4 regions of the Paenibacillus sp. FSL H7-0703 genome follow, and region 2 is predicted to be linked to each of the others. Evidence: riboswitches for the same ligand, from Rfam matches in the RefSeq annotation. Region 2 holds a riboswitch; each other region holds the start of a gene.
The links. A riboswitch is a leader RNA that binds a small molecule or an ion and turns the genes downstream of it on or off. The one in region 2 is predicted to bind cyclic di-AMP.
Positions count from the first base shown of each region.

Region 1: another riboswitch for cyclic di-AMP. It lies ahead of MHB46_RS19915 (TrkH family potassium uptake protein); the one in region 2 lies ahead of MHB46_RS14130 (G5 domain-containing protein).
Region 3: another riboswitch for cyclic di-AMP. It lies ahead of MHB46_RS00700 (3D domain-containing protein); the one in region 2 lies ahead of MHB46_RS14130 (G5 domain-containing protein).
Region 4: another riboswitch for cyclic di-AMP. It lies ahead of MHB46_RS13715 (C40 family peptidase); the one in region 2 lies ahead of MHB46_RS14130 (G5 domain-containing protein).

Region 1 covers NZ_JBBOPF010000001.1:4,464,261-4,470,453, forward strand. The annotation lists gene MHB46_RS19910 (CPBP family intramembrane glutamic endopeptidase) at 1-1,061, opposite strand, end outside; cyclic di-AMP (ydaO/yuaA leader) riboswitch at 1,323-1,475, shown strand; gene MHB46_RS19915 (TrkH family potassium uptake protein) at 1,885-3,225, shown strand; gene MHB46_RS19920 (potassium channel family protein) at 3,418-4,095, shown strand; gene MHB46_RS19925 (LysR family transcriptional regulator) at 4,101-5,006, opposite strand; gene MHB46_RS19930 (succinate dehydrogenase cytochrome b558 subunit) at 5,233-5,907, shown strand; gene sdhA (succinate dehydrogenase flavoprotein subunit) at 6,001-6,193, shown strand, end outside.
Region 2 covers NZ_JBBOPF010000001.1:3,218,673-3,224,865, reverse strand. The annotation lists gene rsmI (16S rRNA (cytidine(1402)-2'-O)-methyltransferase) at 1-342, shown strand, start outside; gene MHB46_RS14145 (AbrB/MazE/SpoVT family DNA-binding domain-containing protein) at 467-721, opposite strand; gene MHB46_RS14140 (HD domain-containing protein) at 1,053-2,336, shown strand; gene MHB46_RS14135 (TatD family hydrolase) at 2,379-3,149, shown strand; cyclic di-AMP (ydaO/yuaA leader) riboswitch at 3,351-3,633, shown strand; gene MHB46_RS14130 (G5 domain-containing protein) at 3,905-5,053, shown strand; gene rnmV (ribonuclease M5) at 5,200-5,745, shown strand; gene rsmA (16S rRNA (adenine(1518)-N(6)/adenine(1519)-N(6))-dimethyltransferase RsmA) at 5,753-6,193, shown strand, end outside.
Region 3 covers NZ_JBBOPF010000001.1:152,422-158,614, reverse strand. The annotation lists gene MHB46_RS00715 (PspA/IM30 family protein) at 1-180, opposite strand, end outside; gene MHB46_RS00710 (NADH:flavin oxidoreductase/NADH oxidase) at 268-1,290, opposite strand; gene MHB46_RS00705 (polysaccharide deacetylase family protein) at 1,596-2,405, shown strand; gene MHB46_RS00700 (3D domain-containing protein) at 2,604-3,272, opposite strand; cyclic di-AMP (ydaO/yuaA leader) riboswitch at 3,279-3,447, opposite strand; gene MHB46_RS00695 (amino acid ABC transporter ATP-binding protein) at 3,683-4,405, opposite strand; gene MHB46_RS00690 (ABC transporter substrate-binding protein/permease) at 4,392-5,855, opposite strand; gene MHB46_RS00685 (M20 family metallopeptidase) at 6,004-6,193, shown strand, end outside.
Region 4 covers NZ_JBBOPF010000001.1:3,110,149-3,116,341, reverse strand. The annotation lists gene motB (flagellar motor protein MotB) at 1-128, opposite strand, end outside; gene motA (flagellar motor stator protein MotA) at 121-915, opposite strand; gene MHB46_RS13730 (hypothetical protein) at 1,103-1,396, shown strand; gene MHB46_RS13725 (4a-hydroxytetrahydrobiopterin dehydratase) at 1,514-1,813, shown strand; gene MHB46_RS13720 (GNAT family N-acetyltransferase) at 1,892-2,398, opposite strand; gene MHB46_RS13715 (C40 family peptidase) at 2,704-3,204, opposite strand; cyclic di-AMP (ydaO/yuaA leader) riboswitch at 3,210-3,347, opposite strand; gene MHB46_RS13710 (hypothetical protein) at 3,624-4,451, opposite strand; gene MHB46_RS13705 (M1 family metallopeptidase) at 4,463-6,193, opposite strand, start outside.

The DNA.
Region 1 (6,193 bases), 1.2 Mb from region 2:
CGCATAAGCCCGTCACCGCCGACCAAGGAGAAGTAGAGCGCTACAGCCATGACGAAGGTAACACCAATCTGGAAAACCATAAGAAATATAAGCATGCCCTTACCGCCTGCTTCTGCTTGCAATAAAGGCAGCATGTTCATGGTCCCAGCTATACTAGCAATAAAGTATACAACGGATAGAACAATGCCGCGTACAAATGAAGTATGTCGTCGGGTGAGTGACGCATACACAATGGCAAGTACACCCAGTACAAAGCTAAATAGGGCATAACCCGCATAGGTCATCCAATTCGCCCAAAATGTTTGCTTTTCGATATAATCGGTATAGGACGACGGGGCCGAAAAGCTTTGAGTGAAGGAGCGAACATCACCGTCTTCAAAAGTAAAAGCCAGTGTAAGTACCGAGGCGCCGATTTTTTTATCGTCTACGGTATACTTTAATCCGCCTTCTTGTTCAGTGGTCGCAAGCTTCAAATCCGACGGCTTAAAGCCAAAGCGCTTGACCCATACTGCGGCCGCCTGCTCCTTGGCTTCGAGGGTCATGCCGTCCTCAGCCACACGTACAAGCCTGTTACGTGCTTGTTCATCCGTAGAAATATCAGCCTGTGTGTAATTGGTGCTGGAGGTGATTCGTTTAAAGCTAACGACCTTGCCAGTGGATAAATCCACATGAATTTGCAGCTTACTCTTCGCTGAGGATTCAGGCAGATCGACCCGAAAGGTTTCGTAAGGGTAACTCTTTTTCCATGTACGGTCGTACTGTTGAAGCAGTTTTTCTCTAGATAAATAACCGTACAAATCTGTTTCGGCCTGATAGGTCACGACGGGCTCCTCAGGCTGTGATTCAGTATAGCCCAGCTCGGAGCGGGCGAAGTCCAATGCGTGTATGACCGCTTCTTGTTTGCTGATGACCTTTGCGTTCATTACTGATTCTGGACTCGGATTGCTAAGCGAGGGAATAAGCAATTGAAAGATAAAAAAGCAAATCAGGCCAATCCCGCCCAGCAAGCCTAATTTTTTGAAGTTGGCCGTGAGCACGACCGGTTTCCCGATAGGATTCATGAGTTTCCTCCTTAATCTGTAAATAAGAACATCCATTAAAGATATCATACTGCACAGGTTCCCGCCAACAGACCAGCGATATTCATGAAAATAGAGTGAAAGCACTTTAAAGTTCCAATAAAATTAGATAAGCTGCGATTAAACGATGCCCATTCGCAAAATAAAGCCAATTTCACGTTTTTTCGGCGAAATCGGTTTTGTGATCTGGATATAGAAGGATTATAATCTTGAGGCAATGCCTATAAAATACATAGGTAATGATATACAGTTGAGCCGAATTTCTATGGGAAAACGGGGGAACCATGTTACTGGGGTGAATTTTACAACCGATCCTGCTGGATCGGAAGTGTAAATAGGGCATACTGTGCTGCCCGAATCCGTCAGCTAACCTCGTAGGCTATGAGCAGGAACCAAGTCAGGCACTCGGTTTTCCGGTGTCTTTTTTTGTGCGTATAAAAGTGTTTGGATTGGTTAGACCGCTGCGGGTGCAGATTATTCTTCCGATTGCTGTTATCCCCGGATTTTTTGATTGTATACCCCCTTTAATGGTTAAAATCCGGAGATAAAGGCAAACGCTTCGCTTCTTCAGAACAATTCTGCCCCTTTCGCTACTGCCCGCCAATAGCACAGGGGGCTGAGTAGTGCTTGACATGCATTCTTCCTGTATTCAGGGAATGCTAATTATAGTTAACTAAGGTTTGGAAAAATCAAAAAATTCAGGGGCAACGACGATCGAAAGATCAAATGGAACGCGTAGCGAGCTTACACCGTATTAAATCACTGTTTTTATAGTTTTAAGGATTAGGAGAGAAGTGATGAATAGATGAATCCCAATGCAAGCTGGCTTCGGCTTTCTCCACCGCAGATATTCGTTGCGGGCTTTGCCATTATCATTCTTATAGGTAGTTTATTGTTAATGCTGCCGATCTCCAATACAACAGGAAAGCCACTTGCGTTTATAGACGCTTTGTTTACTGCCGCCTCTGCGACCTGTGTAACCGGGCTTGTCGTAAAGGATACCGGGCTCTTTTTTACCACTTTTGGTCAAGTTGTCATCGTTGCGCTGATCCAGATCGGCGGTCTTGGCTTTATGACCATGGCTACCTTGATTGCACTGGTGTTCAAGCGTCGGATTTCCTTGCGGGAGCGTCTCATTTTGCAGGAAGCGATGAATCAGACTTCTGTAGAGGGAATTGTCGGGTTAATCCGTAAGGTATTACTGTACTCACTAGTTATTGAAGGCGTATGCGCTACGATATTCTCGGTTCGCTGGTCCTTTGATATGCCTGTAGGCAGGGCGATTTATTTTGGAATCTGGCATGCCATCTCCATGTTTAACAATGCTGGTTTTGATTTATTCGGTGAATTTCGCAGCTTGACAGGTTATGTATATGATCCGATTGTTAATTTTACCGCAATGTTTCTAATTATTTCTGGCGGCATTGGTTTTGTAGTGATGTCAGACCTGGCAGAATATCGCAAGCGCAAGAGACTGTCCTTGCACACCAAGGTGGTACTCAGCATGACGGGCGCTATGATTGTAGTCGGCACGCTCGTGATTTTTGTATTTGAGTTTACGAATCCAAAGACTCTTGGCTCGCTTGATTGGGGTGGTAAGCTACTGGGATCTTTATTCCAGTCCGTTACTCCCCGTACCGCAGGTGCCAATACGCTGGACATCGCAGGCTTGCGGCAGGCTACGCAGTTTTTTATCATCATACTCATGTTTATTGGGGCTTCCCCTGGCTCCACTGGAGGCGGGATTAAGACCACAACATTCGCCCTGCTCATTGGAGCAGTGATTTCGATGCTGCGGGGGCGGGAAGATATTGTACTGTTCAAGTACCGACTTGCGCAGGGACGAATTTACAAGGCTTTGACCATTACACTGCTGGGGTTGCTGTTCGTGATCGGGGTGACCATGATTTTGTCGGCAACCGAAGATCATCATTTTCTGATGATCTTGTTTGAGACGGTGTCTGCGTTTGGTACGGTGGGGCTGTCGATGGGGCTTACACCTGATTTAACAGTCATAGGTAAGCTGGTGATTACCCTGACGATGTTTGCAGGTAGACTGGGGCCACTCACGCTAGCTTATGCACTGGGGCCGAAAAAGGGTAAAGAATTATATCGTCATCCGGAAGGCAAAATGATTATAGGATGAATCATTTCATATACATTTCGTTGGTTTAATCATTTCAGGATTTTGCAAAATTCGATACCAGTCGCTCCGAAGTCAAGATATAGACGAACTAAACCATTTCGATCTATATCTTCTTCATTGGAAGTCGCTTATGGGATTTTTGCAAAATCCCCATTTATGAAATTGATTCAGATAAGGAGTTTTCGAGTAGATATGAAAACGCAGCAGTTTGTAGTTATTGGCTTGGGGCGGTTTGGCTCAAGCCTGGCTTTGCAATTGGTGGATATGGGGTGCGAGGTGCTAGGCATTGACCGGAATGAGGATGTTGTGGACAGTATGAGTGAGATGTTGACACATACTGTCGTGGCGGACGCTACCGATGAAGACTCGTTGCGATCACTGGGCATCCGTAATTTCGATTGTGGCATTGTTGCTATTGGTGATGACATTCAGGTAAGCATCCTCACCGCCATTTTGCTGAAGGAGCTGGGTGTGAAAAAAGTTGTAGCCAAAGCCATATCTGTGCTGCACGGGCGTGCGTTAGAAAAGCTCGGTGTGGACCGGATTATTTATCCAGAACGGGATATGGGTATCCGGGTGGCTCACCAGCTAGTCACGCCTAATTTGCTCGATTATTTGGAGTTGTCTAAGGAATACAGTATTGTGGAACTCAATGTACCTGCATGTCTGAATGGCAAAACGCTAGCAGAGCTAAATGCCCGTACTCGCTTTGGTTGTAGCGTCGTGGCGCTTCATACAGCGAACGGTATCCTGATCGCACCGACGGCTATGGATCGGCTAAAAGCAGACGATATTATGGTCATCATCGGTTCGAATGACAATATCGGTCGCTTTGAGGATGAGGTTGTTAATGTTAATGAAGAGGATTAAACCCTCTACACCATACGGTAGCCTGCAAACGAAGCCCGTGTCTCGCTAATCCAGCGTCGTGCTGTCGGACCGAGATCGGTCGTCTCCGAGTAAATGAGGGAGGTCGTTCGGCGTGTCTCCTTCAAATCGGGCAAGTACAATGCAGTGAGTCCATTATCCCGCAATAGTTCGCTACGCAAATAGGATTTGGGCAGCAAGGCTGAAGCCTTACAGGTTGGAAGCAGGCGTACAATCGCCTCGAAAGAGTCGATTTCCATACGGATATCCGGCATGATGCCGCTGCGCTGGAACAAGTCATCCGTCAGACTGCGGTACCAGGTCCCTTTGGAGAAAATAATCATCGGCAATCCTTGCAGATCTTTCATCGAGGCTGTTCCTGTCTTGACCGTTAATTCATGTCCGATGGGAACGACGAGCTCCAAATGATCATCAAATAGCGGAATGCAACGCAGTCCAGCTTCATGAATGGCAGACCCGACAATACCGGCGTCTGCTTTTTTGTCACGTACAAAGGCGACGATTTCATGGGTTTTACCGGTGAGCAGCTTCAGCTCGGTTTGAGGATGCTTGCTCATGAAAGCTTCGACGAGGGTAGGCAGCGTCGTTTGGAGCGTCGTGAGGCTTGCGCCGAGTGTAAGCATACTCTGGGCTTCATTTTTGTGCTGGGACAGCTTTTGTAAAAAGCGAAGCTGTCGTTGCCGTTGCTCTAGCGCGAATGTATAAACAAATCGGCCAGTGGACGTAATTTCGAGCCGTTTGCCCCGACGATCAAAGAGATTCACACCCAGCTCTTCCTCCAGCTTGGCAATTTTGCGAGACAGGGCAGGTTGGGACAGATTCAGCAGTTTGGAGGCTTTATTCAGGCTGGACTGCTCGACAATGACGGCAAAAGCGTTCAAATCCTCAAACAAATCATCCACTTCCTCTCTATATGCAAAAAAGACATAATAATTAATACGTATATTGCAATTCCATTATAAGCCGAAAAGGAGTAACATGAAAGCGACACAAGATGTTCACACTTTTGTTTTTCCTTATAAGGGACACCTTGTTGGACATTTCCTGTCGGAAACTGTCAATTTATATGTTATATTACTATTGAAAACGCTATTATCGGGAGAAGGGAGCATGACCTAGATGAGAGGATTTTATTCCAGAAAGCTGCATTCGCTTCTTGGCGTCATTCCGCTGGCTCTATTTTTTGTTGAGCATTTGGTGACGAACTTCACAGCGGTGGAGGGCGGCAAGGAAGGATTTAATCGCAGCGTGGCCTTCCTGAATGGTTTGCCACTGGTTATTGTGCTAGAAACGTTATTCATCTACTTGCCATTACTGTTCCACGGAATTTATGGCTTGTATATTGCTTATCAGGCTGACCCGAATGTCAAAAGATTCGGCTATTCACGTAACTGGCGCTTTCTGTTCCAGCGTATTTCCGGCGTCATTACATTTGTATTTATTATCTGGCACGTATACGACACGCGCTTTCAGGTGGCTCTGGGTAATGTAACCCATGAGGAGCTAGGCGGAGTCATGCATGGCATCGTGACGAACCCGGTTTATTTCATTTTGTATTTAATCAGTGTCGTTTCGGCATCCTTTCACTTTGCTAACGGACTGTGGGCATTTATGGTTAGTTGGGGGATTACCGTGGGACCACGTGCGCAAAAAGTATCTTCTTATATCTGTATGACCCTGTTCGTGGTGGTGTCTATCGGCTTCATCGCTTCCCTGCTTGCATTCCGCAGTGCGGAATTTCAGGAAACGGCAACTGCCTTGGTGCAATGCGGCGCTTTTAAACAGCTACTATAAACGACTCATATCAATTATACATCGTGTTGAGATTCTATTTTCAAACGTAAAAGGGGATTTGGTTAAAATCCTGAAAAAAAGGAGTGAGCAGAAATGGCAGCATCCAACATTATTGTCGTGGGCGGCGGTCTGGCAGGTCTAATGGCTACGATCAAGGCGGCAGAGGCGGGAGTTCACGTTCATTTATTTTCTTTGGTTCCGGTCAAAAGGTCCCACTCCGTTTGTGCTCAAGGCGGCATCAACGGTGCGGTTAATACCAAGGGTGAGGGAGACTCACCATGGATTC
Region 2 (6,193 bases):
ATTGTGAAGACATTGATGGTGTTGAAGGAAACATTAGGTTCACGCAAAGTGGTGCTTGCGCGTGAGCTGACCAAGCTGCATGAGGAATGGGTGCGGGGAACCGTGGAGCAATGCCTTGCTAAACTAGAGGAGAATCCGCCGATTGGTGAATATTGTCTGGTGGTTGAAGGGAAAGACGAAGAGGAAGAGGAACAGGAGCGTCAGGCATGGTGGCAGTCTTTATCTTTGGAGTCCCACGTCGCACATTATGAGGCAGAGGGACTCACACGCAAGGATGCAATGAAGCGTACAGCCACAGATCGTTCAATCTCCAAGAGAGATGTTTACAATGCACTCTTATGAATATCTGCCTAAACAAAAAAGGGCCTTCCAACGGTTGGGTTCAAACCGTGGAAGGCAACAAGGAGTATATATGAAAAAGGTTAGAATTAACAATATCTGATAAGTCTATTATATACTAAAATTCTCAGTTTGTCACAGGTGTTGGGATTTCAGAAATGCAATCTTGGCAAACAATTTTTCCTTTGAAGTAAATTACGTTCTCAGCATTGCCGCAGAAGATACAAGCTGGCTCGTATTTTTTAAGCATGATGCGTTCGCCATCAACATAAATTTCCAAAGCGTCTTTCTCTCCGATTCCCAGGGTACGGCGCAATTCGATTGGAATAACAACACGTCCGAGCTCGTCAACTTTTCTTACAATACCAGTGGATTTCATCATAATAAATCAGGCTCCTCTCGCCGTTTAAAATAATATAAGTGTCATGATTCGACAAAATTTTCTCTTTTCTGATATTTACTATACCAACGATTCCCAAAACAGTCAACCTTAAAAATGTAGTAACAGTCTGATTATGCAAAAGTATTTAGATTAAAGAGCTTTACTTGTGTGTATTGCCTTATCTTATTGATGATTTATTCAGTTTGTCGATTTGGAAATGTCGAAAAACTATAATTCGACATATTACGACAAATAATGTCGAATGAGGGAAACCATTTAGGATTTTATTGTATTTTAATCCATTATTCCGAATATTAAAGGAGCTGATATCTTGCACCAGCCACTCAGTGAAGAAAAAGTTTTTAAAGACCCGGTACATAATTACATCCATGTTCAGGATACTGTGATATGGCGGTTGATCAACACGCCGGAGTTCCAACGTTTACGGCGCATACGGCAGTTAGGCACGTCGTATCTTACGTTTCATGGAGCGGAGCATAGCCGGTTTTCACACTCATTGGGCGTATATGAGATTACGAGAAGTATTATTTCTCAATTTGAACGTGGAGATTTCCCGGATTGGCCGAAGGAGGAAAGGCTGGTTGCTCTGTGTGCAGCTCTATTGCATGATGTGGGGCACGGCCCATTTTCTCATTCAATTGAGGAAGCCTTTCATATGAACCATGAGGATTGGACATGCCGCATTGTACTGGGAGACACGAAGATCAACGCTGTGCTACGGCAAGTCGACGAGAAGCTTCCACAAAAGGTGGCTGCGGTTATAGCCAAAACGTATGATAAACCGATTGTTGTCAACCTGGTAACCAGTCCGCTAGATGCGGATCGTATGGATTATTTGTTGCGGGATGCTCACTCGACAGGCGTCAACTATGGCACGATTGATTTGGATCGTATTTTACGACTGCTGCGTCCTCATAATGGGAGAATTGTTGTGAAGGAATCAGGTATGCATGCAGTAGAAGATTATTTAATGTCACGCTACCAGATGTATTGGCAAATTTATTTTCATCCTGTAACACGCAGCTCGGAAATCCTTTTACGTAAAATTTTCAAGCGAGCAAAGGAATTGTTTAAAAACGGATATGAGTTTGGATTTCTGCTGGACCCGTTGCCGGATCTGTTGAAAGGAGATCTTACAGTAGAGCAATATCTGATGCTCGACGAGTCATTAATCCAGACCGTATTTAGCCAGTGGAAACGAGAAAAGGACGAGATTTTAAGTGATTTGAGCAGCCGGTTTATGGACCGTAGATTGTATAAATATGTAGAGATTGAAAATATGGATACAGATACCATTGACAGTATTCGAGAAGCTTTGAAAGAGGCTGGTTTGCACCCTGAATATGATTTTGAAATTGATTTTCCGACAGATCTTCCTTATGATGTGTTTCGGCAGGGTGGCTCGACGGACAACCAGATTTTACTGCTTGGACGTCAGGGCGAGGTGAGTGAAATATCCGAAGTTTCGGAAATTGTGCGCTCAATAAGTGGTATTCACCGAGGGAAATATCATATGTATTTTCCCCAGAATAAATTGAACGCGGTAAAAGACAGGCTTCCTGCCGAAATAAGGAATTATTTTGTCAAAGAATAGACAACTATATAGAAATGTAAGTAAAAAAAGGAGATGTAAACCTTGGATTTATTCGACACTCATACTCACTTGGATGCGCCACAATTTGACGAAGATCGTGAAGAAGTTATAGCACGTGCTGTCGAATCAGGAGTAACGCGGATGATCAATATCGGATTTAATCGTGAGACCATTCCATCCACCATGAAATTGGCCGAGACGTATGATTTTATTTATGCGGCAGTTGGATGGCACCCACAGGATGCTATTACAATGCAGGAGGGCGATCTAGAATGGATTGCATCGTTATGCAGTCATAAAAAGGTTGTAGCCATCGGAGAGATCGGTCTGGATTATTATTGGGATACATCACCGAAGGATGTGCAGCATCGGGTGTTTCGAAATCAAATTGGTCTGGCTCGTGAGCTCAAGATGCCCATTGTTATTCATAACCGGGATGCCCATGAAGATATTGTTAAGATTTTGCGCGAGGAAAAAGCGAGTGAGATTGGTGGAGTCATGCACTCCTTTTCGGGTAGCTGGGAGACAGCCAAAATGGTGCTGGATATGGGATTTCACCTTTCCTTCGGTGGTCCAATAACGTTCAAAAATGCCAAGCAGCCAAAAGAGGTGCTCGCACAGGTGCCGCTGGACCGTCTGCTCATTGAAACTGATGCTCCCTATCTGACGCCTCATCCGTTTCGTGGGAAGCGAAATGAGTCTGCACATGTGAGACTGGTAGCAGAGGCTGCAGCCCAAATCAAAGGGATTACAGTGGAGGAATTAGTGTCAATAACGACCCGAAATGCCCTGGAACGATTTGACATTCAGTGAAAAAGTGAAGAAATCGATCAAAATAAAGAGATAGACGAAGCTAATCATGAATTTGTTGCAGGAAACTCGAGAATATTACAATATTTTAACCGAATATTTTAAAAAATGTACTTGAAACCTGCTTTACAACATGCATAGAAACAGGATATCATCTTTTCAGTGAATTGTTGTTTGAATGTAAACATCAACAAGTCATTTCATGAACCAGTCTCGCTGAGTCCCTTTTACAGGGAACGGGGGAACCGATATGGCTTACAGTACGTCCGGCGTATGTGCAAGAAGGGAACGTCTCTTCCGCCAGCCGGCTCGACCTAAATTCTTTTCCCGGTAGGGATTGAACAGGTGGAGGAGCCGTATTTCGATTTCTTTCTGGGTCTTTGGGGTGAATGTGAAGGCGACCGCCATGAGCGGTTGACCCAAGCTAGGGCGACTCTCTACGTCCGAACCCGACAGCTAACCCCGTAAGCGTAACAAGAGAGAAGCCATCTCGTGCATGAGTTTTCCCGCATATTCACACATGCCGGAAGCCACGAAAGAGCTCTCTAGTCTCTTTCTCTGGCTTTTTTTGTTGTGAATAAAAGAAAATCTGTCATCATACTGTGGTTAAACAGGGGAGGACAGCATGCCGCGAAGACGGGTACATGGTGCAGGACAGTCGTAGTTTGGGCTTGTCTTGTAGAAAATCTGTTATAGTCACGTCAAATCTCAACTATGTCTTACTCCAGACGGCGGGCTATGTAAGGAGGACGGAGGAAATGGGCATTTTCCAAAAAAAGGATACCCATGAGTCACGCTCATCCAGCATGTCTTACGTATTGCGTTGGAAGCAAGAGAATGTGCGCCAGGCTGCTTTGGTTGCTATTTTTCTAATCGCGCTAACGATTATGATTTCAATTCTGATGTACACGCAATCTAAAAAACAAGTCTTTTTTGTCATCGATGGCAAGGCGTCTGCGGTAGAAACCCGGGAATCCAAGCTTCAAGATTTGCTGAGCGAGCATTCCATTTCACTTCAGCCGCATGATACAGTTTCCATGCCGCTAAATGGAGCAATACAGGATGGCGATCGCGTAGTCATTAAACGTGCCAATCAAGTCAAAGTATCTTCAGGCAATGAGACGAAAAAGCTGTACACAACAGAAAATACAGTAGAAGGTGCCATTCGTACCTCGGGCTATAAATTATCATCAACGGATAAAGTTTATCCTGCGTTGGATGCCTCTGTTTCGTCTAACATGGACATAAAAATCGTCCGTGTGAAGAAACAGCAGGTCGAACAGAAAAAACAGGTGCCTTATCAGGTCATCAAAACGGCCGATCCGAGTCTTTATAAAGGCGATAATCGGGTCATTCAAAGCGGCAAATCGGGTGTGGTCGTCCAGCACGTTCAAAAGGTATATCATGATGGAAAGTTGGTATCCAAACAGCTGGTTAACAAGGAAGTTGCACAGAACCGTGTGGATAAGGTCATTGCGGTAGGAACGAAGAAAAAACCGGTCGTTCTTGCTGCTTCCGTCGGTCCCAATGATGCGGTTGAGGCAACAACGGTTAGTTCGGGCAGTGCTGTCCGTAAAGCAGGCGTAAATTTTAAATATAGCAAAGTTTTACAAAATGTCTCCATGACGGCGTATTCCTCACAGGAGCCAGGTATCGGTACACGTACTGCATCCGGCGCACGTGTCACGGAAGGACGCACCATCGCGGTCGATCCGAGTGTAATTCCAATCGGCTGGTGGGTGTATATCGAAGGGGTGGGCTTCCGTCGTGCGGAGGATACCGGTGGCGCGATTAAAGGCCACAAAATCGATGTGTATTATGAGAGTTTGAGCCGAGCCAACCAATTTGGTCGTAAGCACGGTAAAACCGTATATGTTATCGGACCGGTAAAGCCTGAAATCAACTAAAACAGGTTGTGTATGTTGAGGGCAATGCGATAGTATTAACAACATAGTTATGCCATGCTAAGAAGAGGATATCCTCTTCTTATTTTGTTTTCAAAAGCAGGGAAAGATAAATATAGCTTGCTGTGTAGCAGTGGAGGGAAACGCAAATGATCAAGGAAGTGATCGTGGTAGAGGGCCGGGATGATACGGTGGCCATTCGCCGCGCTGTTGAAGCGGATACGATAGAAACTGGCGGCTCCGCCATTAATAAAATGACGCTGCGTAAAATTGCATTGGCGCAGGAGCGGCGGGGGGTCATCATTTTAACCGATCCCGATCATGCAGGGGAGCGCATCCGTAAGATTATCGCTTCCAAGGTACCCGGCTGCAAGCAGGCCTTTATACCCGAGGCAGAAGCGACGCGTAAAGGAGATATTGGCGTGGAGAATGCCTCACCAGAAGCGATCAGACACGCTCTTGCACGGGTCCATACGACAGTGGAAGGCGCCGACCCGCTGATTGAGTGGGCGGACCTGATTGATGCTGGACTCATCACCCATCCCAATGCTGCTGCACGCCGTATGGCCTTAGGGAATGTGCTGGGTATTGGTTATTGTAACGGAAAGCAGCTACATAAACGGCTCTCTGTATTTCAGATCAGCCGCGAGGAATTTGCCGGGGCGCTGGCACAAATTGAAAGTGAAGGATTGTGATGTCCGTATGACAGGGATTCAAGATATAGCAACACCGCGGCGTACGAAGGAAATTATTCAACGGCACGGTTTTTCGTTCAAAAAGAGTTTGGGACAAAATTTCCTGATTGATCAAAATATTCTCAATAAGATTGTAAATGCTGCCGGATTGGATGAGACGAAGGGTGCACTTGAGATCGGTCCTGGGATTGGCGCTTTGACCGAGAAGCTGGCGCAATCGGCTAAGGCAGTTACCGCTGTCGAGATTGACCAGCGGCTGCTGCCAATTCTCGGAGAGGTGTTGGCCCCTTACGAGCATGTGAAGGTACGTCATGGAGACGTGCTGAAGCTGGATTTGCGAGAGGTGTTCGCAGCCGATTTTGCAGACGTGAGTAAAGTAAGTGTCGTGGCTAATCTACCGTACTATGTTACTACACCGATTCTGATGAGGCTGCTGGAGGACAAGCTC
Region 3 (6,193 bases), 3.1 Mb from region 2:
TTGCTGTTTGAATCTCTTTTCAATAGCAATTTGAGCGGCTACCGCTTTCTCTGCATCTTCCAGGTCCTCTTGCATATCACGAATGTATTGATCCGTCATTTTAATTGGATCTTCTGCCTTGTCGATAATGGCGTTAATGTTGGACATCGTAAGATCTCTTAATCGTTTGAAAATAGACATGTGAAGTTCCTCCTAGAGTTGAATGCTTAAATTTTAAGCTCTGTACACATGTTTACGCAAGCTTTGCAAAGAGGGTTTCAAAAATATCTAAAAGCCGCGCAAGTAAGGCTCCGGGATGTCGGCCTGTACTTTTAGCTCCCGCGATGCATGCAGCGCCCAATAGGGATCACGCAGCATGGCACGGCCTATTGCTACCAAATCAGCTTCTTTTTGCTGAACAACCCGACGGGCGTCCTCATAATCATCCAGTAAGCCAACAGCAATCACAGGTACATTCAGCTTTTCACGGATGGTATGAGCCAAATCCACCTGATAGCCGGCACGAGCAGACGGGCCTCCGCCAGAACCAATCGGACCCTCACCACCAGAAGAGATATGGAAAATGTCCACACCTGCATCACGATATCGTTCCCCTACGCCTGTTATGTATTCCACATTATATCCATCCTCGACGTATTCTTTAGCAGATATCCGCATAAGCACAGGCATATCAGCAGGAAGAACCTCTTTAACAGCATGTATGACCTCAACACCGAACAGTGACAAATCCTGCCCATATTCATCTTCTCTGGTATTTGTTAAAGGCGAATGAAATTGATGGATCAGATAGCCGTGAGCGCCATGTATCTCGACCGTGTCAAAACCGGCTTCCACCGCGCGGCGCGCGCCTTCTTTGTATGCCTGAACCAGTTCCCTGACTTCAGCTGTCTTTAAGGCGCGGGGCTCTTTAAAGCGTTCGCTAAAAGGAATGGAGGACGGACCCACAGGTTGCTCAGCATCTTCAGCCTTGCGTCCAGCGTGGCCTAGTTGAATGCCAATTTTGGCACCATACTTGTGGACTTCCTCTACAATCTTACGATATGCAGGAATATGTTCGTCACACCAAATACCCAAATCACGATCCGTAATACGTCCATCTGGATGAACCGCTGTCATTTCCACAATAATAAGTCCAGTGCCTCCTACTGCCCGGCTCACATAATGGACATGATGCCAATCCGTTGGATTTCCGTCCTTGGCCTCCACGCTGTATTGGCACATCGGGGGCATGACAATCCGATTTTTTAAAGAAAGCCCCTTTAATTGATAAGGAGTAAACAAGTCGGTCACTTTTATCCATCCTTCCTTCAATTCCATGTCTGTATAATTATGAATTGCATCCCCATTATACACCAGCTGTCACGGTATACCGAATTCGTTGTAAGGCTAAAACTTGAGAAAATGCTCCTGTTTTCGGTCATGTTTAAGAGAATATGTACGTTTAGCTCCATCATCTTCATTGATAATCGTTTCATCGTGGACTTTTTTCCAGTCGTTTATGAGCCGAACTTGGTTACCAGCATATTTTTAATAGGACAGGTACATAATAGTCGAGAGCACCACTAGGTACCACTGCACGGAAAGGGGGGATACATATGCCGTACAGGGGAGTGTTGCCATGCTTGGCACTGTTACTAGCATTTTCAAGTTTACCCGTTCACGCGGATGCGCCTCCCAACATCGGAACGCCCCATCCCAAGGAAGCAGCTATTGCTTCTTCTGTACAACAACAGAGCACAGATCGTGCTACTCCTACATTAGCAATGCTGCGTAAAAAACATGCGGACATTTTTAAAATGTGCGGCCCACACACCCGCCAAATTGCCCTAACCTTTGATGATGTGCCCGATTCTAGGTATACGCCGCAGGTTTTGGACGTATTACACGCCAATGGCATCAAAGCCACCTTTTTCATCGTCGGTCACCGTGCGGAAAAGCATCCGGGGATCATACGCCGTATTATCCGTGAAGGCCATGCTATAGGAAACCATTCCTATACTCATCCGGATTTTAGGAAGGCCACACCAGAACGCTTTCGCAACCAGATTATAAAAACAGAACGTATTTTACAAGCCAGCGCAGGTTTTCGCCCCAAGTTGATTCGTCCACCCTACGGTGAAATCACGGAGCCTCAAATCCAATGGGCACGTCGTCATGGCTATATGATTGTCAATTGGAATGTAGACTCTCTCGACTGGAAGGGACTAAGTAAAACACAAATTCAGCGCAATGTGATCCCAGCTACCGGGCCTGGCTCTATTATTTTAATGCACGCAGGTGGAGGTCAAAGTTCCAACTTGCAAGGCACTGTCCAAGCTCTGCCGGGTCTAATTCACTCTCTAAAAGCTAAGGGCTACAAATTTGTGACAGTCCCCCGGCTACTCCATACCTCGGAACGGAAATAACAATATGTTTATGATTGAGCTACAAGCTAAAGCAACGTAAAAAGGCTGTCTTACCAGCAGAAGTTTTCTGCTCATCAAGACAGCCTTTTTTTACGGATAGGACCTAATAAGAGTCCGACCTAGTTATATGCGGTAGTGTACAGGTATTAAGTTTACATAATATATATTATGTTTAATTAAACTTATATACGTACAATGTTATTTATCAATAACGTACAGCTTCACATTTTGAAATCCAAAGTCGTTCACAAATGATTTGTTACCAGGAATAAAGATATCAATCCGTTTTCCTGTAATGGCGCTGCCCTGATCGCGAGCGACAGCTACAAAAGAATGATCCGGCAAACCTGGGTGGGAATAGCCTGTAACCAGCACTTTCGTGCCCATCGGAATGACGTTCGGGTCTACCGCAATTGTACCTAGTTTAAGCGGATTGCCGTAGTAGTCCACTGCTCCCCATTTACCATTCTCATCAGCTGCAGCAGAATACGCAGAAGCCTTAACGTCAACTATTTTGCTATAGTTGAATGTTTTACCCCATGCTTCAATCGTTGGCCCCTCATTTGCTGGTGCTTTCTCCGTAAGAAGCTGCGGCTTCGAATCCGAAGCTGCCTTCACACTTTTTTCGTCAGGCACCTTAATTTGCAGACCTGCATATATATTGTTGGAGGCAATGTTTGGGTTCGCCTTCGTTAGCTCGTCTACCGATACTCCATAACGTTGAGCAAGTAAAAAGAAGGTATCGCCCTCTTTGGCAGTGTGAAGCGAAGCAGCATCCGCTACTCCAGCTGTCTGTGCCAGCCCTGCAATAGCTGCGGCAAGCACCGCAAATTTCATCGTTTTACCAATATGTTTTAGATGTTTCAAAGATATGTACCTCCTCTGTTATGCCTGCGAAGTTAGCTGTCGGATTCGGACTCAGGAGAAGCCCTATGCTTGTGCAATTCACCCCTAGGCATATTCCACATCGTCTTATGACGTATCGGAATGACTGCCGTTGTTACGTCCCCCGCACTTCCCATAGTTTGGGCCCAGCATTCAGCGGTTGTCATAACCACATGCTGTCCCGGTAAGTTTTGGCTTACTGCATAATATCACAATTTTGTAACCTTATCCGCATGAAAATGTTGGGAACCTTGAACATCATACTATACTCGTTACAATTTTGTCATCAAGAAATCGATATTTGTTACGAAAGTATGGGGAAATGGTGACAAAAAGGAAAAAAGCCCTCCGTCAAACGGAGGGCTTTTTTTATAGATTATATCAGCACTTCCTTACAATACTTTGGCAAGAAAATCACGGGTGCGATCATGGCTTGGAGTGCCAAATACCTGCTCTGGTGTACCTTGCTCTACAATTTGACCGTTATCCATAAAGATAATTCGATCGCCCACCTCGCGGGCAAAACCCATTTCATGCGTCACGATTACCATTGTCATGCCGCCTTCGGCGAGCTTCTTCATTACATCCAGAACCTCTCCAACCATTTCAGGGTCCAATGCAGAAGTCGGCTCATCGAACAGCATTACGTGCGGCTGCATGGCCAAAGCACGCGCAATCGCAATACGTTGCTTCTGTCCTCCGGATAGCTGGTTCGGATAGGTATTCTTCTTATCCTCAAGCCCTACGGTACGCAAGAGTTCTAGCGAAATTTTTTCCGCTTCCTTCCCTGACTGTCTTCTAACCTGTGTTGGGGCAAGTGTCAGGTTCTGCAACACTGTTTTATGCGGGAAAAGATTAAAATGCTGGAACACCATCCCCATCTTCTCCCGGGTTACATTAATATTATGGCCACGAGCTGTAATCGGCTCGCCCTCAAATAAAATCTCCCCGTCTGTAGGCTGTTCCAACAGATTCATACAACGCAAAAACGTACTCTTCCCCGAACCACTGGGACCGATGATGACGACGACTTCACCTTTGGCTATATCTATATCAATGCCTTTTAAAATCTCATTCTTACCGAACGATTTACGCAGTTGTTTAACGGTGATCACTGGCTCTCAACTTCCTTTCCCATAAACCCAGCAGCTTAGACAAGCTGAATGTCATTACAAAATAAATAGCGGCTGCTATTACGAACGGACTTAATCCTTCGTAGGTGATGTTCTTAATGACCTGGGCCTGATACATAATATCCACCATCCCAATGGTCGAAATAATGGATGATTCTTTAATGATCGTAATAAACTCATTACCGATAGCAGGCAAAATAGATTTAAACGCTTGCGGCAAAATGACATGACGCATAGCTTTACCGCGTCCCATACCCAACGAACGAGCAGCCTCCATCTGTCCACGGTCTACTGCCTGGATACCTGCCCGGAAAATTTCAGCCAGATATGCTGAACTATTCAGAGACAATGTGATTATACCAGACTGGAGTGGGGTAAAATTGACACCCAGCGTCAAAGCAACCCCGTAGTGAATGATCATGAGTTGCACCAGCATAGGTGTGCCACGCAGGATCTCCACATAAGTGGTACCTAACCACTCAATGATGCGTATACCGCTCATCCGCAGCAAGGATACGATCAGACCAATGATAAATCCAAACAGTACTCCGAGTGCAGACAGCAACAGAGTGTAGCCGATACCCGTAGCGTAAAAACTGCGGTATTTCCAAAAAATATCTACGATGTTATTAGAAGAAACCTGTCGATCTGCAGAGAGCGCGCTCGCTTCTGTGGAAAACTTCTCAATCGACCCGTCCGCTTTCAGGCGAGCCAACGTTTTATTTACAGAGGCAAGCAATTCTGCGTTCCCCTTGCGTATACCTACAGCTGTTTCTGCTCCGGCATCCTCAGGCACGGCCTTGGCAAGTGTTACGGTACCATCTAACGTGTATCCTTTAGCAACCGTATCTTCGATCACAACAGCGTTGATACGCTGGGTCCGCAGCTGGAGTACCAGATCGGATATTTTGTCCAGTGAGGTTACAGTGGCATTGGGTACTTTTTGAGCAATTTCTTCCTGAATACTCCCTTTTTGTGCGCCAATCTTCTCGCCTTTCAAAGCATCCATCGTAGGATATTTGTCTTTATCCTCTGGACGTACCATAATGACTTGCTTGGAGCGATAATATACATCTGAAAAATCAATGCTCTTTCTCCGCTCATCCGTCGGTGTCATACCGGACAGTACCAAGTCTACACGACCACTTTGCAAAGCAGGCAGCAAAGAGTCAAAACTCATGTCCTCAGGGACCATCTCCGCATCCAAATCTTTGGCGATTTCCTTGGCGATTTCCACATCGAACCCAACAATGGTATCCTTACCGTTAATGACTTTATGAAACTCATACGGCGGAAAGTCGGCACTCATGCCCACTACAAGTTTTTTCTGTGGCTTTGCTTCCGTTCCGTATGCAGTGAGCATGGGAAGACCAGTCAACAGCAAGATAACCGCCGACAAAACCAGGGCGGTAAAACGATATGCCTTTTTCAATCTTTTTTTCTCTCCTTAAATTCTTTATAATAAATAAGATTGTGTCATTATAAATGAATATGCATGATTATGCAATGAATGTTATAGTACAATTTCAGCATACCTAACGCAGTACCTACATTACAGTTTATATAAAGGAGTTTTCAGCATGGATTTTAAGCAGACCATTCAAAAGACAATTGAGCAGCATGCCCCACGGTTTAAGGACATTTCGTTATATATTGGCGCAAATCCTGAACTTGGAAACGAGGAATTTCTGGCCGCTACCCGTTTAAAAGAAGAACTGGTTTTTCACGGTTTTGAGGTCCAGGCACCGGTATTGGGCATAGAAACAGCCT
Region 4 (6,193 bases), 110 kb from region 2:
GCGTCGAGCGAGCTCATACCGAATAAGACAATGAAAAGAGCCAACAGAAGGGTCATTAAGTCGGAATATGGCAACAGCCAGCTTTCGTCAGCATGCTCTTCATGCGGTTCATGTCTCTTTTTACTCACTGGAATCGCCATCCTTCTGGGTCATCGTAGCCCGTTCGGTCGGAGTCAGGAAGATCGTCAGTTTCTGACTGATGGCAATTGTCGATATCCCCGATTGAATGGAAAGCAGACCTTCGACCATCATTAATTTAAGCTCCACTTCTTTTTTGGATAACCGTTTCAGCTTGTTGGACATCGGATGCCACAGAACATAACCTGTAAAAATACCGAGCAACGTCGCAATGAAGGCTGCTGCAATGGCGTGAGAGAGCTTTTCCATATCACTAAGGTCAGCCAGAGCGGCGATCAGACCTACAACGGCACCGAGTACCCCGAGCGTTGGAGCGTACATACCGGCTTGGGAGAAGATCAGTGCGCCAGAGCGATGTCGATCCTCGGTAGCATTGATATCCTCCATCAGAACGTCCCGTACGAATTCCTGATCATTGCCGTCAATAATCATTCGCATGCCGCCACGCATAAAGGGATCGTCGATTTCCTCTACCTTAGACTCCAAGGCGAGCAGACCTTCACGACGGGTAATGGATGCCCACTCGGTAAACGTACCGATGAGCTCTTTGCGGTCTAACAGTTTTTGTTCGGTGAAAATAACCTTGAACAGCTTCGGAATCCGTTTGATTTCTGCCATCGGGAAGGCCATAAATATACTCGCTGCCGTTCCGACGAAAATAATCATGTAAGCAGCGGGATTATTGACCAAATTGACGACCGGAGCGCCTTTTAAGATCATCCCGACGACCAGTGACACAATCCCGAGCACAAGTCCGATAATGGTTGAAATTTGCATGATACACCTCATCCATGAGAATAGATTTTGAATCCTTTCATGCCGCCGGGGTCGTCCTTGCCCCAAGCGCGTCATTACAAGACGGATTATAGTATTTATCGACAAAACTCTCTTTTTTGTTAAGTGCGAATTTCCGGTATAATAAGGTGATTATGTATTGAATGGCGGAACCATTGGAGGAAATGGCATGGGAGTAAAGCATGGGCGTGAGTATGAACAAATTTTGAACGATTTTACAGAGGCTGTGGGGCGCATCCCAGATAGCTATGAATTTTTTGAGATGGAAGCAGAAGATTGGGACAGGCTGGACCCGGCGGGACGTCAGGAAGTCAATGAAGCTTTGGCAGAAGACTTATTTTATGCACTGGGTACAGAGCCCACAATCACTGTAGGGAGTAGCGTTGTGATCTATGAGCCGGAGCAGCATCGCATCTATGTACTTATTGGGGACGAGGAGCTGATGTCAGTCCCTTTGATTTGAGGTCCGTCTTATGGATTTATCAACGGGGCCGTGGTAATATGTACACCAATATATCGTAGTTTTGGCCGTATTTAAGCGGTCGAAAGGCTTCCGTATAAACGGGGAGGAGTTCGTAACATGCCTTTTACACAAGAAGAGATTGAAGCACATCTGGAGAAACTGGAGGGCTGGGAACTGGAGGAAGGACGTTGGATCGTTCGAAAATATAATTTTTCCAGTTTTATGAAAGGGATTGCATTCGTGGATGAAGTTGCCGCTATATCTGAAGCATTCAATCATCATCCATTTATTACGATTGATTATAAGACCGTGACTCTGCGTTTGACCTCTTGGGACGACGGCGGTATTATGGCCGTGGATATTAAGGAAGCCCAACAATATAATGAAGCTTTTGAAAAAATGCGCAGCAGTCATTGAGCTTGTAATGATCTGTCGTATGATGATAAAAGCGCCTTCGCTATACAACATCGTGGTTGTATGCCGAAGGCGCTTTTATCATAGAATCTGGGTTGGGTGCTCGGGACGATATACCATACAATAAAATGGTTTTTTGCCATCAGGAGTCTGGCGTTCATAGGTATCTGTAAGCTCAAATCCAGCCGCCTTGTAGGCCCGGATAGCGCGCCCATTCCAAGTGAGCACCTCTAGATCAATTTCATTCTTCGGGTTGCGTCGTTGAGCTTCCTCTGCAATGGCACGGACAAAATCAGAGCCTTTGCCATGTCCGCATCTGTCAGGATGCATTCCAAGACCTAGCCGGGTCACACCGATCATAGGAAAATATTGAGCAAATCCCGTCAGTTTGTTCTCTTTATCCAGTACGGCAACATATTGCTCTTGGCGAAGCGTGGGACTTCCGAATTCGACTTCAAGCGCCTTCATTTGTTCCCAGGGGAGCCAACCGTATATGTTATAAGGTGGATCATAGTGCCACTCACAAATTGCAGCCGCTTGATGCTCGTCCATCGGTACGATCCGATAGTTGGATATTGAGGCCGGCATGTGTTCCATCCTCCTTTTACACAGGTACTTCAATCATTAACAACAGATTGTAGACAAGTTGCAGAGGAATGGCAAGCGTGTTTATTTCATACCTAAGTCGGGTATACATTCAATAAGAAGGAATTACTGCTCATATGCTCCCCCAGCGGTGACGGTAAAACCGACGATGTTCGCTACAATTGAAACCTTTTGAGGTCTCAGTTCGTCAGTAAAGATAATAATTGCTGATGTTGTGGACATAAAAAACCGCAATTCGATTCCGGCCAGAATCAAATTGCGGCTAGGGTTAGCTTGCTGTGCGTTAGTTATTCTACGTTATCGTCATCAGGAATGTCTGAAGCTACAGAATGGTAAGCGTCTGTGCTCATAATTCTTTTTGCACCGACATAGCGGTTAGCGTAATAATTTTCGTTCAGTGAGCTAACTACTACACCACGTGAAGTCGAGGAGTGGGCAAATTTCCCTTCACCTACGAAGATACCTACATGGGAAATGCCTCTTCCTGTGGTGTTGAAGAACACCAGGTCCCCAGGTCTCATTTCATCGCGGGATACAGAAGATCCCATTTTGAATTGTGATCCGGATTGATGCGGAAGTTTAATTCCCAGTTTGTTGTATACGTACATTGTGAAGCCGGAGCAATCGAATCCCTCGAGTGTAGTGCCTCCGCTTCTGTAGTTCGTTCCTTTGGCATCTTGAATGACCTGGTCCATCTTAGAGTCTGCATATGCACTGCCGCCACCGAATGTAAAAGATGTAAAGGCAATGGCAAGACCCATAGCTGCGATCGTTAGCTTCTTCTTCAAAAAAAATATACCCCTTCCAATGCCTGCGAGGTTAGCTTAAGGATTCGGTAGAAGGTTCCCCTATGACCACTCTGTTGCGAGATCAATTCACCCAAACTGGTTCCCCCGCTTCCTAGGTGCCAGGAATTAGGCTTAACTTAAGATGTGCACCTTGGAGAGCAGTATTCACAATAACGTTATTTTTGAGATAAAGGTTACAATAAAGATTACAAAGTTGTTACTATCAGTTCACTGCGATTATTGTAACAAAGACGGCTGGCTTTGGCAAATGTTTCATTGCAAAAAGTTACAAAAAAAATCTGCTCCTAATGTCCCAGGAACAGATCTTGTTAACAGTATTCAGTTATGTGTCGTTTGCGCGAGTATGAATCAAGGTTTTTCGACAGACGGAAATGAAGTAAAAAACATAAAGGCAGGGCTTAGCTTCTACTAGAGATATCGGTATGCCATAGTCTGTACTGCGAACTGATATGCCACAGCCTGACCAGACTAGTAACAAAATGATACGATTGCTGGAGAATGAGCGCCAGCATGCCAGTCCAAATCATCGCCACGGTGCCAAATAGACCGAAGACCAGCAGCACACAAGCACCGAGCAAAAGGGATATACCGACAGCTGGGAGGAGCCGGCGAAAGAAGGCGAGCAGGGACGATAGTATGGCGTGACCACCGACAGTACCCAGTTGCATATACAGGATGCACTGCCGAATGAACCATCCGTATGCCATCCATCCAATGACATAGGGCAATAAATGCAGCAGATAAGAGGAAGATTGAAGTGCTCCTGCTACAATAGGGTAGAGTCTCGGTACTACCCAAAAGGCGGGAAGCAGCAGCAGTCCCAACTCGATGGTGTAATACAACAGCGACGACATGCCATGGCGTTTCATACCCTTGAAAAAGGACAGGCTTTGCGGTTCAGTCGCATCGGTATGCAGACTTTGATATATTCCGGCTCTAATGAAGGGAGTGATCAGTATGCGTAGTACAGTCGCCCCTAGTAGTATCCACAAATACACATGTACTTCCCGGCTGTCCATCAGAGCAATCTGACTCTCCATCCAAAATAAGGTCTGTCCCAGCTCGTTTTGACCCTGATCAGGATAACGGAGCAATAGCGGGATAACGGCAGACTGCACCAGCCGATAGATAAACACCCCCCACAGTAGTCGATACAGAAATAAAATGATAACGATATAGAATCGTATGCGCACCAGCGCCCAGCCCTCTTTTATAACAGTCCGCATCTATAGACACCTCACCATGACAGACTTCCAAGCAGTGTCTCCAACAGCTTGGTTACACTTACACTCCAACGGGTTTGTTGCTTTTCGTCCAATTCGGCTTTTAGGCTATTGTTAATATGCTTGTTCTCCAGTGCAATGGTATATAAGGGATCAAGGGTTACATAGGAAACGGGAGAAGTACTTTTGATCCGAAAAGTTGTGCTTTTGCCCGCGCCGTCCCAAGCCTTGAATATCGTGGTACCATCCTTGAAGGTAAATTGGACAGGGATCTTGGGATAATCCGCCCCTTTTTTGCTGACCGTCACGACTGCTTCATATCCATTCTCCAGCTTGTGGTTTGTGATGTGATCCACTGAAAAGTCCGCCATCTGGCCGTCATATACATACTGTTCAAAATAGTGGCTCCATGAGCGTCCGGTGACTCTCTCCACGATACGTTGAAAATCCATTGAGGACGGATGCTTAAATCGGTACGTCTGGACGTAGGTCCGCATAATGCGATCCATTTTTTTCATACCCACCTGACGTTCAATGCCCCGTAGGACCAGCTTGCCTCGAGAGTAGGCATTTTGCGCGTACTCAGCAGCTGAGCCGTACTTCCATGACTCACGGTTTAGCGGCTGTGGGGAGGCTACCTGTCCCGATTGTAATGGCAAGTTAGGGGTAAGCCCATATTCTTGCTCCATAAGCCGCTCCTCTGCATAGGAGGTGAAGCCTTCATCCAGCCACGGCTCCTCAAATTCATTATTGGCTACCATTCCGTAGAAATATTGATGTCCAATCTCATGAACTAATGTCCGTTCCAGACTATAGCCAGGATTCAGATTACCCGCAGCAGCGGCCGTGATGAGTGTCGGATACTCCATACCGCCGGCTCCATTGCCTGATTTGGGTGGAACCACGATGGATAGGGTGGAATATGGATAAGGCCCGTACCATTTGCTGTAGTACGAAAGGGCGGCCTTCGCTGCGCTCATATAGCGCCCTTTGAGCTCCTTGTGCGACGGGTCAAGGTAGAGCTTGATTTTGACACCAGGGACTTCAGCAGAAGAAAAGGGTTCTTCTACGGTTACAAAGTTGGGTGAAGCGGACCAGGCAAAATCGTGTACATCATCGGCATAAAATTGATATATTTTTTGGCCGTTCTGTCGGACGGCACCACGGGTGGGAAATCCGGTCGCTGCTACGATATGAGTTTCAGGCACCCGAATCCGTACGCTGTAAATTCCAAAATCGGCATAAAACTCGGAGTTACCATGATACTGGTGGAGGTTCCAGCCCTCCTCGGCGCGTCCACGCTGTCCTGCAGTCTCGTAGACGCTGAGCTTCGGGAACCACTGCCCTGCCATTACAAAATCATCTGTCGCACCCATACGAGCGAAGATGGCGGGCAGTTTTACCTCAAACTTCATATATAATGTGATTTCTTCGCCACCTCGTACCGGCTTGGGTAGACGCACCTTCACGAGCGAACGGTCGCCTGCGTTACCGTCATCTGGCTGCACATATTGGATGCGGTGCATGAGAGATAAACCGTCTTCTGTTTTTAGTTCAGTCAGCGTCATGGAGCCAAAGCCGTCTTTGGGCATGGTATCTCCGCGCAGCTTTCCACCGGATTCCTTCATAAAGGTAGTTTCCATGGAAGAGAAAGCATTCGGGTATAGATGAAGATACAGATCATTCACGGTTTTCTTGCCCGGATGCTTCCAGGTCAGTGTCTCAGTGCCTCGCAAAACCTGTCC